2 linked regions of the Pseudoxanthobacter soli DSM 19599 genome follow. The protein of the gene in region 2 interacts with the protein of the main gene of each other region in a pairwise test. Links are inferred from orthologs where the notes say so. Each region holds a gene or a part of one and is shown on either strand. Other genes may lie near its edges.

What was found. Proteins that work in one complex are often made in the same cells at the same time.
Region 1: the proteins of BUF17_RS07810 (region 2) and BUF17_RS10085 interact in binary tests that used the Escherichia coli proteins (3 or more experiments, as listed by UniProt). The link is inferred for Pseudoxanthobacter soli DSM 19599 from one-to-one orthologs.

The regions. Positions count from the first base shown.
Region 1 is NZ_FRXO01000003.1:559,270-565,625, forward strand. Bases 1,627-4,601 are described here. They hold BUF17_RS10085 (glutamate-5-semialdehyde dehydrogenase), read left to right. Parts: upstream 1,627-2,480; coding sequence 2,481-3,722; downstream 3,723-4,601. Other genes in these bases: proB (glutamate 5-kinase), read left to right, coding at 1,627-2,391; BUF17_RS10090 (nicotinate-nucleotide adenylyltransferase), read left to right, coding at 3,722-4,411; BUF17_RS10095 (tellurite resistance TerB family protein), read left to right, coding at 4,537-4,601. Also shown: GTPase ObgE, read left to right, coding at 92-1,135; more of proB, read left to right, coding at 1,132-1,626; more of BUF17_RS10095, read left to right, coding at 4,602-4,908; BUF17_RS10100 (acyl-CoA carboxylase subunit beta), read left to right, coding at 5,256-6,356. UniProt on the Escherichia coli protein: Catalyzes the NADPH-dependent reduction of L-glutamate 5-phosphate into L-glutamate 5-semialdehyde and phosphate. The product spontaneously undergoes cyclization to form 1-pyrroline-5-carboxylate.
Region 2 is NZ_FRXO01000003.1:33,066-41,183, forward strand. What follows is about bases 2,448-5,396. They hold BUF17_RS07810 (sulfate/molybdate ABC transporter ATP-binding protein), read left to right. Parts: upstream 2,448-3,376; coding sequence 3,377-4,417; downstream 4,418-5,396. Other genes in these bases: cysW (sulfate ABC transporter permease subunit CysW), read left to right, coding at 2,448-3,231; BUF17_RS23205 (DUF2794 domain-containing protein), read right to left, coding at 4,561-4,896; BUF17_RS07820 (TrmH family RNA methyltransferase), read left to right, coding at 5,314-5,396. Also shown: BUF17_RS07795 (sulfate ABC transporter substrate-binding protein), read left to right, coding at 241-1,242; sulfate ABC transporter permease subunit CysT, read left to right, coding at 1,419-2,267; more of cysW, read left to right, coding at 2,341-2,447; more of BUF17_RS07820, read left to right, coding at 5,397-6,135; BUF17_RS23080 (BA14K family protein), read right to left, coding at 6,379-7,053; BUF17_RS07835 (3D domain-containing protein), read right to left, coding at 7,786-8,118. UniProt on the Escherichia coli protein: Part of the ABC transporter complex CysAWTP involved in sulfate/thiosulfate import. Responsible for energy coupling to the transport system.

The sequences.
Region 1 (6,356 bases), 530 kb from region 2 along the record:
GGAACGTGTGACGAAACCCGGTGCCTGAGCGATCCGCGACAGCATCATTGAAGGGCGCAGCGCCGAGGCGCGCCGCGCGATCCGTGACATCATGAAGTTTCTCGATCAGGCCAAGGTTTACATTCGCTCGGGCGACGGCGGCGCAGGCGCCGTGTCGTTCCGCCGCGAGAAGTTCATCGAGTTCGGCGGCCCGGACGGCGGCGACGGCGGTCGCGGCGGCGACGTCTGGGTCGAGTGCGTCGACGGCCTCAATACCCTGATCGACTATCGCTACCAGCAGCATTTCAAGGCCCAGACCGGCACCCACGGCATGGGGCGCAACCGCTCCGGCCCGAAGGGCGCGGACGTGGTGCTGAAGGTGCCGGCGGGCACCGAAATCCTCGAGGAAGACAACGAGACCGTCATCGCCGACATGACGCGCGTCGGCGAGCGGGTGTGCCTCGCGCGCGGCGGCAACGGCGGCTTCGGCAACGCGCACTTCAAGAGCTCCACCAATCAGGCGCCGCGGCGGGCCAATCCCGGCCTCGCGGGCGAGGAGAAGTGGGTCTGGCTGCGGCTGAAGCTGATCGCGGAAGCCGGGCTCCTCGGCCTTCCCAATGCGGGCAAGTCGACTTTCCTCGCGACCGTATCGGCGGCGAAGCCCAAGATCGCGGATTATCCGTTCACCACCCTCCATCCCAATCTCGGCGTCGTCGGCGTCGACGGACGCGAGTTCGTGATGGCCGACATTCCCGGCCTGATCGAGGGCGCCCACGAGGGCGTCGGCCTCGGGCACCGCTTCCTCGGCCATGTCGAGCGCTGCCGCGTGCTGCTGCATCTGGTCGACGGCACCGGCGACGATGTGGCGGAAGCCTATCGCGTGGTGCGCGACGAACTCGCCGCCTACGGCGCCGGCCTCGACGAGAAGCCGGAGATCGTGGCGCTGACCAAGGTCGATGCGCTCAACGAGGAGCTTCGGGCCGAACGGCTCGCGGCGCTCGGCAAGGCCTGCGGTAGCCGGCCGATGGCGATGTCGTCGGCGAGCGGCGAAGGCGTCGAGCGCACCCTCAGGGCGCTGTGGCGCACCATCGACGGCAGCCGCGGCGGGAACGTCAACGCGGTCCCCTCCGAGGAGGACGACGCGTGGCGGCCCTGATCGATACCGCCGCCGCGACGGGCTCCGCGCCTGTCCGGCGCGTTTCGGCGGCCCGCCGCGTCGTCGTGAAGGTCGGCTCGGCGCTGCTCGTCGAGAACGGCGCGGCGAGCGGCCGGCTGAAGGCGGACTGGCTCGCGAGCCTCGCCGACGACATCGCGGCGCTCACCCGCCAGGGCGCCGAGGTGATCGTGGTGTCCTCCGGCGCCATCGCGCTTGGCCGCGGCGTGCTGAAGCTGCCGCGCGGGCCCCTGAAGCTGGAACAGGCGCAGGCGGCGGCCTCCGTCGGCCAGATCGCGCTCGCCCGCGCCTGGTCGGAGGCGCTTGCCGCCCGCAGCCTCGTCGCCGCGCAGGTGCTGCTCACCCTCGGCGATACCGAGGAGCGCCGCCGCTACCTCAATGCCCGCTCGACGCTCGCGACCCTGATCCGCCTCGGCGCGGTGCCGGTGATCAACGAGAACGACGCGGTGGCGACCAGCGAAATTCGCTACGGCGACAACGACCGGCTCGCCGCCCGCGTCGCCACCATGGCGAGCGCCGATCTTCTCGTGCTCCTGTCCGACATCGACGGCCTCTACACCGCGCCGCCTGCGCTCGACGCGAACGCCCGCCACATTCCCGTGGTCGAGCGCATCACGCCCGAGATCGAGGCCATGGCCGGCGCGGCCGCCTCCGAGTTCTCCCGCGGCGGCATGAAGACCAAGATCGATGCCGCCCGGATCGCGGTTTCCGCCGGCACGGCGATGGTGATCGCCTCCGGCAAGGCGCTGAACCCGCTGGCGGCCGTCGACGGCGGCGCGCGCTTCACCTGGTTCGACGCCCACGCCACGCCGACGCTCGCCCGCAAGACCTGGATCGCCGGATCGCTCGACCCCCACGGCAGCGTGATGATCGACGACGGCGCTGTCGCCGCGCTCGCCCGCGGCCGCAGCCTGCTGCCGGCCGGGGTCGTCGCCGTCGCCGGCGCCTTCAGCCGCGGCGATGCGGTGCGCGTGGTGGCGAAGTCGTCGGGCCGGGAGATCGGCCGCGGCCTCGTCGCCTACGACTACGACCATGCGGTGCGCATCATGGGCCGCAACAGCCGCGAGATCGAGGAGATCATCGGCTTCGTCGGCCGCGCCGAGATGATCCATCGCGACGACCTCGCCCTCGACGAGGTGGCGCTCGCCGCGCTCGCGGCTGCCCCGTCGCACACGCCGCAGGCTTCGCCCGGATCGGGCGAAGCCGGCCTGCGTCCCCAGGAGAGCCAGCCATGCTGACCGAGCCCGAAGCCGTTCCCGCCAGCCGCCTCGCGGACGGACCGGCAGCGCCGCTGGCGGACGTGGCGCTGTCGGACGTGGCGGGGCTGATGGCGGATATCGGCCGCCGCGCCCGCGCCGCCGCGCGCCGGCTGGCGCTCGCCTCCGACGCCGCCAAGGCCGCGGCGCTGAAGGCCATGGCCGCCGAGGTGAGGGCCGGGTCGGCCGATATCCTCGCCGCCAATGAGGGCGACGTCGCCGCGATGCAGGCGGCCGGCCAGCTCGCCTCCTTCATCGACCGGGGCACGCTGAACGCCGCCCGCGTCGAGGCGATCGCCGAGGCGCTGGAGGCGATCGCCGCATTGCCCGATCCCGTCGGCTCCGTCGTCTCGTCGTGGACGCGGCCGAACGGCCTCGTCATCGAGCGGGTGCGGACGCCCCTCGGCGTGATCGGCGTGATCTACGAGAGCCGGCCGAACGTGACGGCCGATGCCGGCGCGCTGTGCCTCAGGGCCGGCAACGCCGTGATCCTGCGCGGCGGCTCGGACGCGCTCGCCACGTCGCGGGCGATCCATGCCTGCCTCGTGCGCGGGCTCGAGGCCGCCGGCCTGCCGCCCGACGCCATCCAGCTCGTTCCCGTCGCCGACCGCGCCGCCGTCGGGCTGATGCTGAAGGGCCTCGACGGCGCCATCGACGTGATCGTGCCGCGCGGCGGCAAGAGCCTCGTCGCCCGGGTGCAGGAAGAGGCGCGCGTCCCGGTGTTCGCCCATCTCGAAGGCCTCTGCCACGTCTATGTCGACAAGGCCGCCGATCTCGCCATGGCCAGGCGCATCGTCGTCGACGCCAAGATGCGGCGCACCGGCATCTGCGGCGCGGCCGAGACGCTGCTGGTCGACCGGGCCGTGGCGGGCACGCACCTCGTGCCGCTGCTTCAGGCGCTCGCGGACGCCGGCTGCCGCATCCGCGGCGACGAGGCCGTGTGCGCCGCCTTCCCGACCGCCGAGCCGGCGACGGACGAGGACTGGAGCACCGAATATCTCGACGCGGTGATCTCGGTCGCCGTGGTCGACGGGCTCGACGCCGCCATCGCCCACATCGACCGGTGGGGTTCGCACCACACCGACGCGATCATCACCGACGATCAGGCCGCCGCCGACCGCTTCATGGCGGAAGTCGATTCCGCCATCGTGCTGCACAACGCCTCCACCCAGTTCGCGGATGGCGGCGAGTTCGGCATGGGCGCGGAAATCGGCATCGCCACCGGCCGGATGCACGCGCGCGGCCCCGTCGGGGTCGAGCAACTGACGAGCTTCAAGTACCGCGTCCGCGGATCGGGGCAGATCCGCGGGTGATGTCGCACGCTGGCAGGCTGTCTCGCGCGGGGACCGGGCCCGCCGGCAGCGGGGCTGCCGAGCGGCGCGGTGCGCTGCCGCCGGTCTTTCCCGGCGAGCGAATCGGGCTCTATGGCGGCTCGTTCGATCCGCCGCACCACGGCCATCTCCACGTCGCGGAAACCGCGTTGAAGCGGCTCGGGCTCGACAGGCTGTGGTGGGTGGTGACGCCCGGCAACCCGCTGAAGGAGAACGGCGCGGCGCCGCTTGCCGAGCGGCTGGCGGCGGTGCGCGCGCTCGCCCGCGACCGGCGCATGGTGGCGACCGGCTTCGAGGCCGGCCTCGGGCTCACCTACAGTTTCGAAACGGTGTCCTTCCTGCGCACGAAGGTGCCGGGGGTCCGGTTCGTCTGGATCATGGGCGCCGACAACCTCGCGAGCTTCCACCGCTGGCGCGACTGGCGGCGCCTCGCCGGGCTGCTGCCGATGGCCATCGTCGACCGGCCGGGCGCCACGCGGGGCGCGTTCGCCTCGCCAGCGGCCCACGCGCTGGCGCGTTTCCGCGTGCCGGAGCGCGATGCCGCCTCGCTCGCCGGCCGGGCGCCGCCGGCGTGGTGCTTCCTGCATGCCCCGCTCGACAATTCCTCTTCCACCGCATTGCGGGCCGCGCGGCTGAAGGCGGCCCGCGCGGACAGCCCGCCGGTCCCCTGACCGGCACCGACCGAAAGGCGACGACCGTCATGACGACACGCCACCGCGAAAAGAAACCGTCCTCCCATGCGGCGCAGGACGAGGCCGGCCCGGCGATTTCCCCGCAGGAGGCGCTGATCTACGTCATGGTCACGCTGTCCGCCGTCGACCGCGAGATGACCGACGTCGAACTCGGCACCATCGGCGACATGGTGTCGGGCCTGCCGGTGTTCGCCGGCTACGATCCGGACCGCCTGATCGAGACCGCCCGCGATTGCGGCGAGATCGTCCGGGGCGAGAACGGCCTGTCGCTGCTGCTGGAAATCGTCCGCGACGCCCTGCCGGTGCGGCTGCACGAGACCGCCTACGCGCTCGCCATCGAGGTGGCGGCCGTCGATCTCGACGTCGAGCAGGAGGAACTGCGCTTCCTCGAGCTGCTGCGCGACGCGCTCGATCTCGATCCGCTGGTAACGGCGGCCATCGAGCGCTCGGCCCGGGTTCGCTTCCGCACGCTGTAACCTCCCGCCGGGGGGGAACGATCACTGACACCGCGCCGGCGGGCCGAAAGGGCCTCGCCGGCGTTTTGCTAATTTGCGAAAAATTGTGAAATCGCATTTAACCCGTTCAATCCTTGTATAATTCGGCTCTGTTTGCAAAACAGCGCGACCGGACGGCACCTTCGCCTCGAAGGGGAACCCGTCGAAGGCGGCGCTGCGCCCCGCCGGAGCGTTCGGGTCCGTCTTCGCGGCGCCTGCGGTGTCTGGTCCGGGCCGAAACGGGTGATAGAGTTGCGTGCCGTCCCCGGACGGCGGTCCATGCGGGTTGCGGATTGCCGCTCGGTCGGCGGCGGCTGAGGTGAACGGTCATGAGAGACATCCTCGACAAGCTCGATGCCCGCCGCGCGGGTGCCCGCCTCGGCGGCGGCGAGAAGCGCATCGCCGCCCAGCACAAGCGCGGCAAGCTCACCGCGCGCGAACGCCTCGAACTCCTGCTCGACGACGGCTCGTTCGAGGAGTTCGACATGTTCGTCGAGCACCGCTGCACCGATTTCGGCATGGACAAGCAGCCGAAGACCCCGGGCGACGGCGTCGTCACCGGCTGGGGCACGGTGAACGGCCGCACCGTGTTCGTGTTCGCCAAGGACTTCACGGTGTTCGGCGGCTCGCTGTCCGAGACCCACGCCGCCAAGATCACCAAGATCCAGGATATGGCGCTGCGGATGCGCGCGCCCATCGTCGGCCTGTTCGATGCCGGTGGCGCCCGCATCCAGGAAGGCGTCGCCGCGCTCGGCGGCTACGGCGAGGTGTTCAAGCGCAATGTCGCCGCCTCGGGCGTGATCCCGCAGATCTCGGTGATCATGGGGCCGTGCGCCGGCGGCGACGTCTATTCGCCGGCCATGACCGACTTCATCTTCATGGTGCGCGACACCTCCTACATGTTCGTCACCGGCCCGGACGTGGTGAAGACCGTGACGAACGAGACGGTCACCGCGGAGGATCTCGGCGGCGCCCGCGTCCACACCGCCAAGTCCTCCATCGCCGACGGCGCCTGGGACAACGATGTCGAGGCACTGCTTCAGGTGCGCCGGCTGATCGATTTCCTGCCGGCCAACAACCAGTCCGGCGTGCCGCACTGGCCGACCGAGGACGACGGCCGCCGCCACGACGACAGCCTCGACACGCTGGTGCCGGACAATCCGAACACCCCCTACGACATCAAGGAACTGATCCTGAAGGTCGCCGACGAGGGCGATTTCTTCGAGATCCAGGAAGCCTTCGCCAAGAATATCGTCACCGGCTTCATCCGCCTCGAGGGCCGCACCGTCGGCGTCGTCGCCAACCAGCCGATGGTGCTGGCCGGCGTGCTCGATTCAGACGCGTCCCGCAAGGCGGCGCGGTTCGTCCGGTTCTGCGACGCGTTCGAAATCCCCATCGTCACCTTCGTCGACGTGCCGGGCTTCCTGCCG
Region 2 (8,118 bases):
TCGCAGGTCGCAGCCGGCATTTGCGCTCGCGGCGCCGCGAGCGCGGAACGCTTTTCTCCGGACCCGGTTGAAAGAGCATAAGCGTGCTTTTTCGCCGCCGGGCCGCCGGCTTTGTTGACAAAGTCCATCCAATAAATAGACATTGCAGGAAATTGAATTCCCGCAATCGCGTTTTCGGAGGGGCTCCCGATGAGGTCGACACCCAAAGCCAGACCCACCCGCCGCACCGTGCTCGGTGCCATGGCAGCGGCAGCCTTCGCCGCAGGCCTCGGCGGCACGGCCCTGCCGGCGATGGCGGACCAGACGCTGCTCAATGTCAGCTACGATCCGACCCGTGAACTCTACAAGGACTACGACGCGGTCTTCGCCAAGCACTGGAAGGAAACCGCAGGCGAGACCGTGACGATCCGCGCCTCCCATGGCGGATCCGGCGCACAGGCCCGCGCCGTGATCGACGGCCTTCAGGCCGACGTGGTGACCCTGGCGCTGGAAGCCGATATCGACGCCATCGCCAAGAGGACCGGCAAGATTCCGGCCGACTGGCGCAAGCGCCTGCCCAACAATTCCGCGCCCTACACATCTACCATCGTGTTCCTCGTCCGCAAGGGCAACCCGAAGAACATCAAGGACTGGGGCGACCTCGTCCGCGACGACGTCGAGGTGATCACGCCCAACCCGAAGACCTCGGGCGGCGCGCGCTGGAACTACCTCGCCGCGTGGGCCTGGGCCGACAAGCACTTCAACGGCGATCAGGCCAAGGTGCGCGATTACATCACGCAGCTGTTCCAGCATGTGCCGGTGCTCGATACCGGCGCCCGCGGCGCGACCACCACCTTCGCCCAGCGCGGCATCGGCGACGTGCTGCTCGCCTGGGAGAACGAGGCCTTCCTCTCCATCGAGGAACTCGGCCCCGACCAGTTCGAGATCATCGCGCCTTCGGTCTCGATCCTCGCCGAGCCCCCCGTGACGGTGGTGGACGGCAACGTCGACGCCAAGGGGACGCGCAAGACCGCGGAAGCCTATCTCGAATATCTCTATTCGCCCGAGGGTCAGAACATCGCGGCCAAGCACTACTACCGTCCCTACAAGACGGACGGCGTGGACCCCGCCTACCTGAAGCGCTTCGCCGACATTCCGCTCGTCAGCATCGATGATCCGCTGTTCGGCGGCTGGGCAAAGGCGCAGCCCGAGCACTTCGGCGACGGCGGCACCTTCGACCAGCTTTACAAGCCGAAGCAGTAACGCCAAACCATCGCCCGCCGGCATAGCGCCGTCGCTCCAGAGCGGCGGCGCGTTTCCGTGCAGGCCGCAGGGCGGACGGGGAATCGACTTCAAGGGACCGACGCCCCTATTCTGGCGGCAAGCCAAATCTCGCGGCAACCACTTCCAACACCGACGCATCAAGGGCGGCATTCGACATGGCTTTTGCCAAGGCGCTGAGGCGGCAGCCGAGCATCATCCCGGGTTTCGGGCCGGCCCTCGGCTTCACCCTCGCCTATCTCGCGCTGATCGTGCTGATCCCGCTCGCCGCGCTGGTGCTGCGGACGGCGGACCTCGGCCTTTCCGGCTTCCTCACGGTCGCGACCGAACCGCGCGTGATCGCCGCGCTGAAGGTGAGCTTCGGGTCGTCGCTGATCGCCGCCGCCATCAACGGCGTGTTCGGCCTGCTCGTCGCCTGGGTGCTGGTGCGCTACGATTTTCCCGGCCGGCGCCTGATCGACGCCGCCGTCGATCTGCCGTTCGCGCTGCCGACCGCCGTCGCCGGCATCGCGCTGACCGCGATCTACGCCCCGAACGGCATGATCGGCCGCTTCTTCGCCGAATGGGGCATCAAGATCGCCTACACGCCGCGCGGCATCGTGATCGCGCTGATCTTCATCGGCCTGCCGTTCGTGGTGCGCACGGTGCAGCCCGTTCTGGCGGAACTCGACCGCGAATACGAGGAAGCCGCCGCCACCCTGGGCGCCGGCCGCCTGCAGACCGTGACCCGCGTCGTGCTGCCCACGATCCTGCCCGCGCTTCTCACCGGCTTCGCGCTGGCCTTTGCGCGCGCGGTCGGCGAATACGGCTCGGTGATCTTCATCGCCGGCAACATCCCGTTCGTCTCGGAAATCGCGCCGCTCCTGATCGTGACCCGGCTCGAGGGCTTCGACTATGCCGGCGCGACGGCCATCGCCGCGGTGATGCTGATCATCTCGTTCCTGATGCTGTTCGCCATCAACCTGCTGCAGGCCTGGGCCCGCCGCCGCATGGGGCAGGCGGGATGAGGCACGCCGCTTCCCGCAGGACCGCCGCCGTCCTTTCCGCCGCCACCCGTACCGACGCCTCGGACCGACCCGCATGACCGACGCCGCCCTTTCCGCCGCACCCGCCGCCGCCCGTGCCCGCGCCCGCTCCGCCGTGACCGAGGCGCCCTGGGTGCGCGTCGCGCTCGTGCTCGCCGCGCTGGCGTTCCTGCTGCTGATCCTGGTGCTGCCGCTGGCGGTGGTGTTCTCGGAGGCGTTCTCCAAGGGTGCGGAAACCTATTTCGAGGCGCTGGCGGAGCCGGACGCGCTCGCCGCGATCCGGCTGACGCTGCTGGTGGCCGCGATATCGGTGCCGTGCAACATGGTGTTCGGCCTTGCCGCCGCCTGGGCCGTCGCCAAGTTCGAATTTCCCGGCAAGAGCCTGCTGACCACGCTGATCGACCTGCCGTTCTCGGTCTCGCCCGTCATCTCGGGCCTCGTCTACGTGCTGCTGTTCGGCGCGCAGAGCCTGCTCGGGCCGTGGCTGCGCGATCACGGCATCGAGATCATCTTCGCGGTGCCGGGCATCGTGCTCGCCACCATGTTCGTGACGCTGCCGTTCGTCGCGCGCGAGCTGATCCCGCTGATGCAGGAACAGGGCACGCTGGAGGAGGAGGCGGCACTGTCGCTCGGCGCCGGCCCCTGGGCGACGTTCTTCCGGGTGACGCTGCCGAACGTGAAATGGGGCCTGCTCTACGGCGTGCTGCTCTGCAACGCCCGCGCCATGGGCGAGTTCGGCGCGGTCTCGGTGGTCTCCGGCCACATCCGCGGCCTGACCAACACCATGCCGCTGCATGTCGAGATCCTCTACAACGAATATAATTTCGTCGGCGCCTTCGCCGTCGCCTCGCTGCTGGCTCTGCTCGCCCTCGTCACCCTCGTCGCCAAGACGCTGCTGGAGTGGCACTATTCGGACGGCATCGCCAATTCCACCCGCCGCCATTGACCTGAACCCGCGCCGAGGGCATTCGAGCATGGATCAGCGCGTCATTCACGATGCCAGCCTCGCCGACCGCGCCGCCGGGGCGAGCCGACATTCCGGGAGCGACCACCTCTTGCCGACCGAACCTTCCCCGATCCATGCCGTGCCGATCGACGTGCACGTCGAGAACGTCACCAAGTCGTTCGACACCACGCCCGCGCTGCACGGCATCGACCTCGACGTGCCGGGCGGCGAGCTCGTCGCGCTGCTCGGGCCGTCCGGTTCCGGCAAGACCACGCTGCTGCGCATCGTCGCCGGGCTGGAATTCCCGACCGGCGGCCGCGTCATGTTCGGCGGCGAGGACGCCTCGCACCTCAGCGTGCAGGAGCGCAATATCGGCTTCGTGTTCCAGCACTATGCGCTGTTCAAGCACATGACGGTGTTCGACAACGTCGCCTTCGGCCTGACGGTGCGGCCCGCCGCGACGCGGCCCTCCAAGAAGGACATCCGCGAGCGGGTGCTGAAGCTGATCGATCTCGTTCAGCTTTCCGGGCTGGAGAAGCGCTACCCGACCCAGCTTTCAGGCGGCCAGCGCCAGCGCGTGGCGCTCGCCCGAGCGCTCGCCATCGAGCCCCGGGTGCTGCTGCTCGACGAGCCGTTCGGCGCGCTCGACGCCAAGGTGCGCAAGGACCTGCGCCGCTGGCTGAAGGAAATCCACGCCCGCACCGGCCACACCACCCTGTTCGTGACCCACGACCAGGAGGAGGCGATGGAACTCGCCGACCGCATCGTGGTGATGCGCGCCGGCCGCATCGAGCAGGTCGGCACGCCCGACGACATCTACGACCGCCCGGCGACGCCGTTCGTGTTCGATTTCATCGGCGAATCCGTGCATCTCGAAGTCGAGATCCGCGGCGGCAGGGGCACCCTCGCCGGCCAGCCGCTCGATCTCGACCTGACGGGTGAGAAGGACGGACGCGCCGACGTGTTCGCCCGCCCGGTGGACGTCGAGATCGCCGCGCCCGGCCGTGGCATCGCGGCCCGCGTCATCGCCGTCCGGCGCACGGCCGGCCATCGGCTGGTGGAGGCCGAAGTCGGTGCCGGGCACCAGCGCGTCGAGTTCGCCGTGCCGGCGAGCGTCGAGGTGACGGCCGGCGCCGATGTCGGGCTGGTGCTGAACGCCTTCCGCGTCTATCCCGCCGCAGCCTGAGCCCGGGCGGGATCAGCCGCCGAGCTAGAGCGCTTTCCGATCTGATGGAATCATCAGATCGACAAGAAATCGCTCCAGATTCAAAAGCTTGAGCACATCCTTATCGTTCAGATCGGTTCAATCTGAACGGGATATGCTCTAAATCAGCCGCCGACGAGGTGCAGCGTGCGCTTCGGTTCGAGCACGCTCAGCACGCGGGCGAGGTCCTGGCCGCGCTTCAGGATCATGCCGCCCGGCGCCATCACCGAATAGGCGCCCTGCTTGCGGGCGAGCTTCGGATTCTTGACGATGCGATAGAGCGGCATCTCGCTGGTGCGGCGGAAGATCGAGAACACCGCCTCGTCGGCGCGGAAGTCGATGGCGTAGTCGCGCCACTCCCCGGCCGCCACCATCCGCCCGTAGATGCGCAGGATGGCATCGAGTTCGCGGCGGTCGAAGGCGATCACGGTCCGGGCGTTCGCCGCCGTCTCCGCCTGCAAGGGCGGCTGGCCGGCAGCGCCGGCGTGAGGCTGGGCGATCTGGGCCTGAGTGACGGGGCTCTGCGCGGTCTGACTCTGGGCGATCTGACTCTGGGCTATCTTGGGCACCCGCGCGGTGCGCGACCCGGCGCCCGTCCGGCCTGCCGCGACGCCGGACGGATCGGCGTCATCCCCGGTTCCCGGTGCTTCGCTCAAGAGCGCCTCCCGTTGTCGTGCGATTGTCATGATCGGGCGTCGGCGGGCCGGACGCAAGCCTTCGATGCGGGCTTCGCCCCCGCGGGGCACGCATGCCGGCTTCGATGCCGCCGCATTGCCCCGCCGCCGCCGCCGTGCCAATAAGCCCGTCAGCCCCCTTTGAGACGCGGTTCCACCGCCCCGCGTTCCACCACCCCGAGTTCCACGACCCCGAGTGCGCCGATGACCGCCGACACGCCGAGAAGACCGGACCGCAAGCCGGACGACCGCAGGACCGAGCGCCGCCCGCCGCGGCGCACGTCGTCGACGCGCAGCCACTGGAGCCCGGGCGAGAACCGCATCGTGATCTATGGCGTGCACGCGGTCGCGGCCGCGCTCGCCAACCCGGCCCGCATCAAGCACCGGCTGGTCGCGACCCACAACGCACTGGCGCGGCTTTCCGAGGCCGGCATCGACCTGCCCGTCGCCCCGGAGGTCGCGGACCCGAAGGTGGTGGCCGAGATGGTGCCGGCCGACGCGGTCCACCAGGGCATCGCCCTCGTCACCGAGCCTCTGGCCCCGGCCGAGGTGGGCGACCTCGGCACGGCGCGGCTGGTGCTGGCGCTCGACCAGGTGACGGACCCGCACAATGTCGGTGCCATCATGCGCTCGGCCGTGGCGCTCGGCGCCTCCGCGCTGTTCACCACGAGCCGCCATTCCCCGCAGGAAAGCGGCGTGCTGGCCAAGGCGGCCTCGGGCGCCGTCGACCTTCTGCCCCACGCCTCGGTGCCGAACCTGCCGCGCACGCTGCGCGACCTGAAGGACGAGGGCTTCACCATCATCGGCCTCGACAGCGAGGCCGAGCACGACCTCGAATCCGTGCCGGTCGGCGACAAGGTGGCGCTGGTGCTGGGGTCGGAAGGCAAGGGCCTGCGCGGCGCCGTCAAGACGGCGACCGACGCGGTGGCCCGGCTGGAGGCGCCCGGCCCGTTCGCCTCGCTCAACGTCTCCAACGCCGCGGCGATCGCGCTTTACGTGATGCGCCGCCGGCTCGCGGGCGGCTGAGACGCGCGGACCGGCGCGGCGACAGACACAAGCAGCCCGCTCGACCGGCCCCGGCGATGCGGCGAACGGACGAGGCTCGCCGTTCTCCCGCCCGCGCGCCCCGTTCGGAGCGGGCCGGCCATTCAACGCCGATGCCACGGTTATGGTGCGACGGGCAAGGCGCGATGATCGGCGCCCTGCCCGCGCTCTTGCGTGTCCCGTTGGGAGGCGGGCGAGGCCCGCGCGTGCGCCGGGCCCCGGCGATCAGCGGCAGAAAAGCTGCTGCCCCGAATAGCTGGTGAAGGTTCCGGTGTTCGGGTTGAAGCTGCGATAGCGCGCGGAACAGTAGCTGTACCAGGCCGGCGTCCACGGCTGCGGCGCGGCGTAGGCCGGCGGCGCGACCACCACGGGCGGCGGGGCCGGGGCCACGACGATCGGCGGCACCGCGACGCCGACGCCCCATCCGAACCCGGGGCCGCCCCAGCCGGGGCCCGCCCAGCCCGGCCCCCGCCAACCCCAGCCGGGGCCGCGCCAACCCGGGCCGCGCCAGCCAGGACCACCCCAGCCAGGACCACCCCAACCGGGGCCACGCCAGCCAGGCCCGCCCCAACCGGGGCCTCGCCAGCCGGGACCGCCGCGCCAGCCGGGCCCCGGGCCGGGGCCGCGCCAGCCGGGTCCCCACTGCACGGGAACGGCCGCGGCACGATCCGAAAGCCCAGAGGCGGTCGCTCCGGCGGACCCGGACGGCGGGACGGCAGCGCCGGAAAGCGCCGCTGCGACCGCGGGACCGGCCGGGATCGCCGCTTCGGCGGGACCGGTGGCGACCGCGGCGCCGAGGGCCGCGCAGAGCGCGGCGGCGAGCGCCCCGCGCCGGAGGACGTTCGGATGCGGGCTGCCTCTCCGCAGGACACCCCGCCGCATCATCATGGCGACTGTCATCGTTCCATCCTCGCGAACGCATCCGGGCGGCTTGCTCCGGGCGGCTTGCATCGGGGTTTGCCCGACGCGCCTTCGGCCGCGCGGATGCATCCGGCGGACGGCAGGCGCTGCGGTTCAATCGGTTTCGTCACGTCGCCGCCCGGGTCGTTGCGATCCGGACGGGCGATCCCGGCGCACGGGCGCTAGGATCGGGGCCGATGGTGGCCCTGACGAAATGAACCGCGCCTGAACGCTCCGGTTCCGTCCGCCTGCGTTCGCTGGCGCACCCGCGAGAGAGGCGCCGTGTCCGCCGGGAGAGACGCCGCGTCGCGCGTTGCAGCCTCTGGCGAACGATGCGAGGGGATGGCGGCGTTGCGCCGGGATCGGTGCACCGGAAGGACCGGGCGCGTTCTTCGCGGGCCTCAGCACTTCGTGCGCGCCGATAAGCCCGGTCGGCGAGCCGCCGGCCCGCGCGCTTCAACAGGTCGTGGAAACCACGCGGCGCGACGCCTTGGCGGATGCAAGCCCGCGCGAGACATGATAACCAACCCGGAAACAGGCACCGGAATCCGCGCCCGCGGATCCGGCACCGAAGGGCCGGTTTAGCTCAGCGGTAGAGCAGCGGTTTTGTAAACCGAAGGTCGGGGGTTCAATCCCCTCAACCGGCACCATTTTTCTTGGTCGAGAGTGATTGGCGTGCCGGCTTGCGGACGAAAGCCGTCTATTCTGCCGCGCCTGTCGTCTGCCTGAAAATCACTTCCACCCGTTCTCGACGAAAGCATCGACTTCGGCCCGAAGGTCGACGGCCAATTTGTCGTCACGAGGGATGACCCGGAACGGCGTCCCCGACGGGACATTGAAAGAAGCCGTACCAGGATCGCGGCAGACGTGTCTGCTGCCGTCATATCGCGCACAATCTCCGGTGAAGATGTCAAAGCGTCCGGGACCGCGGATTTTGGAACCGACGTCTCCGACAACGAAGCAGCCATCCACCGGCTGGCCGTTCTGGGGGCAGAGCTTTCCGCGGAACGCGGGAATGTAGATGACAGTCCCAGTCTTGTACTCAGCCGGATCGGCCGCAACCGT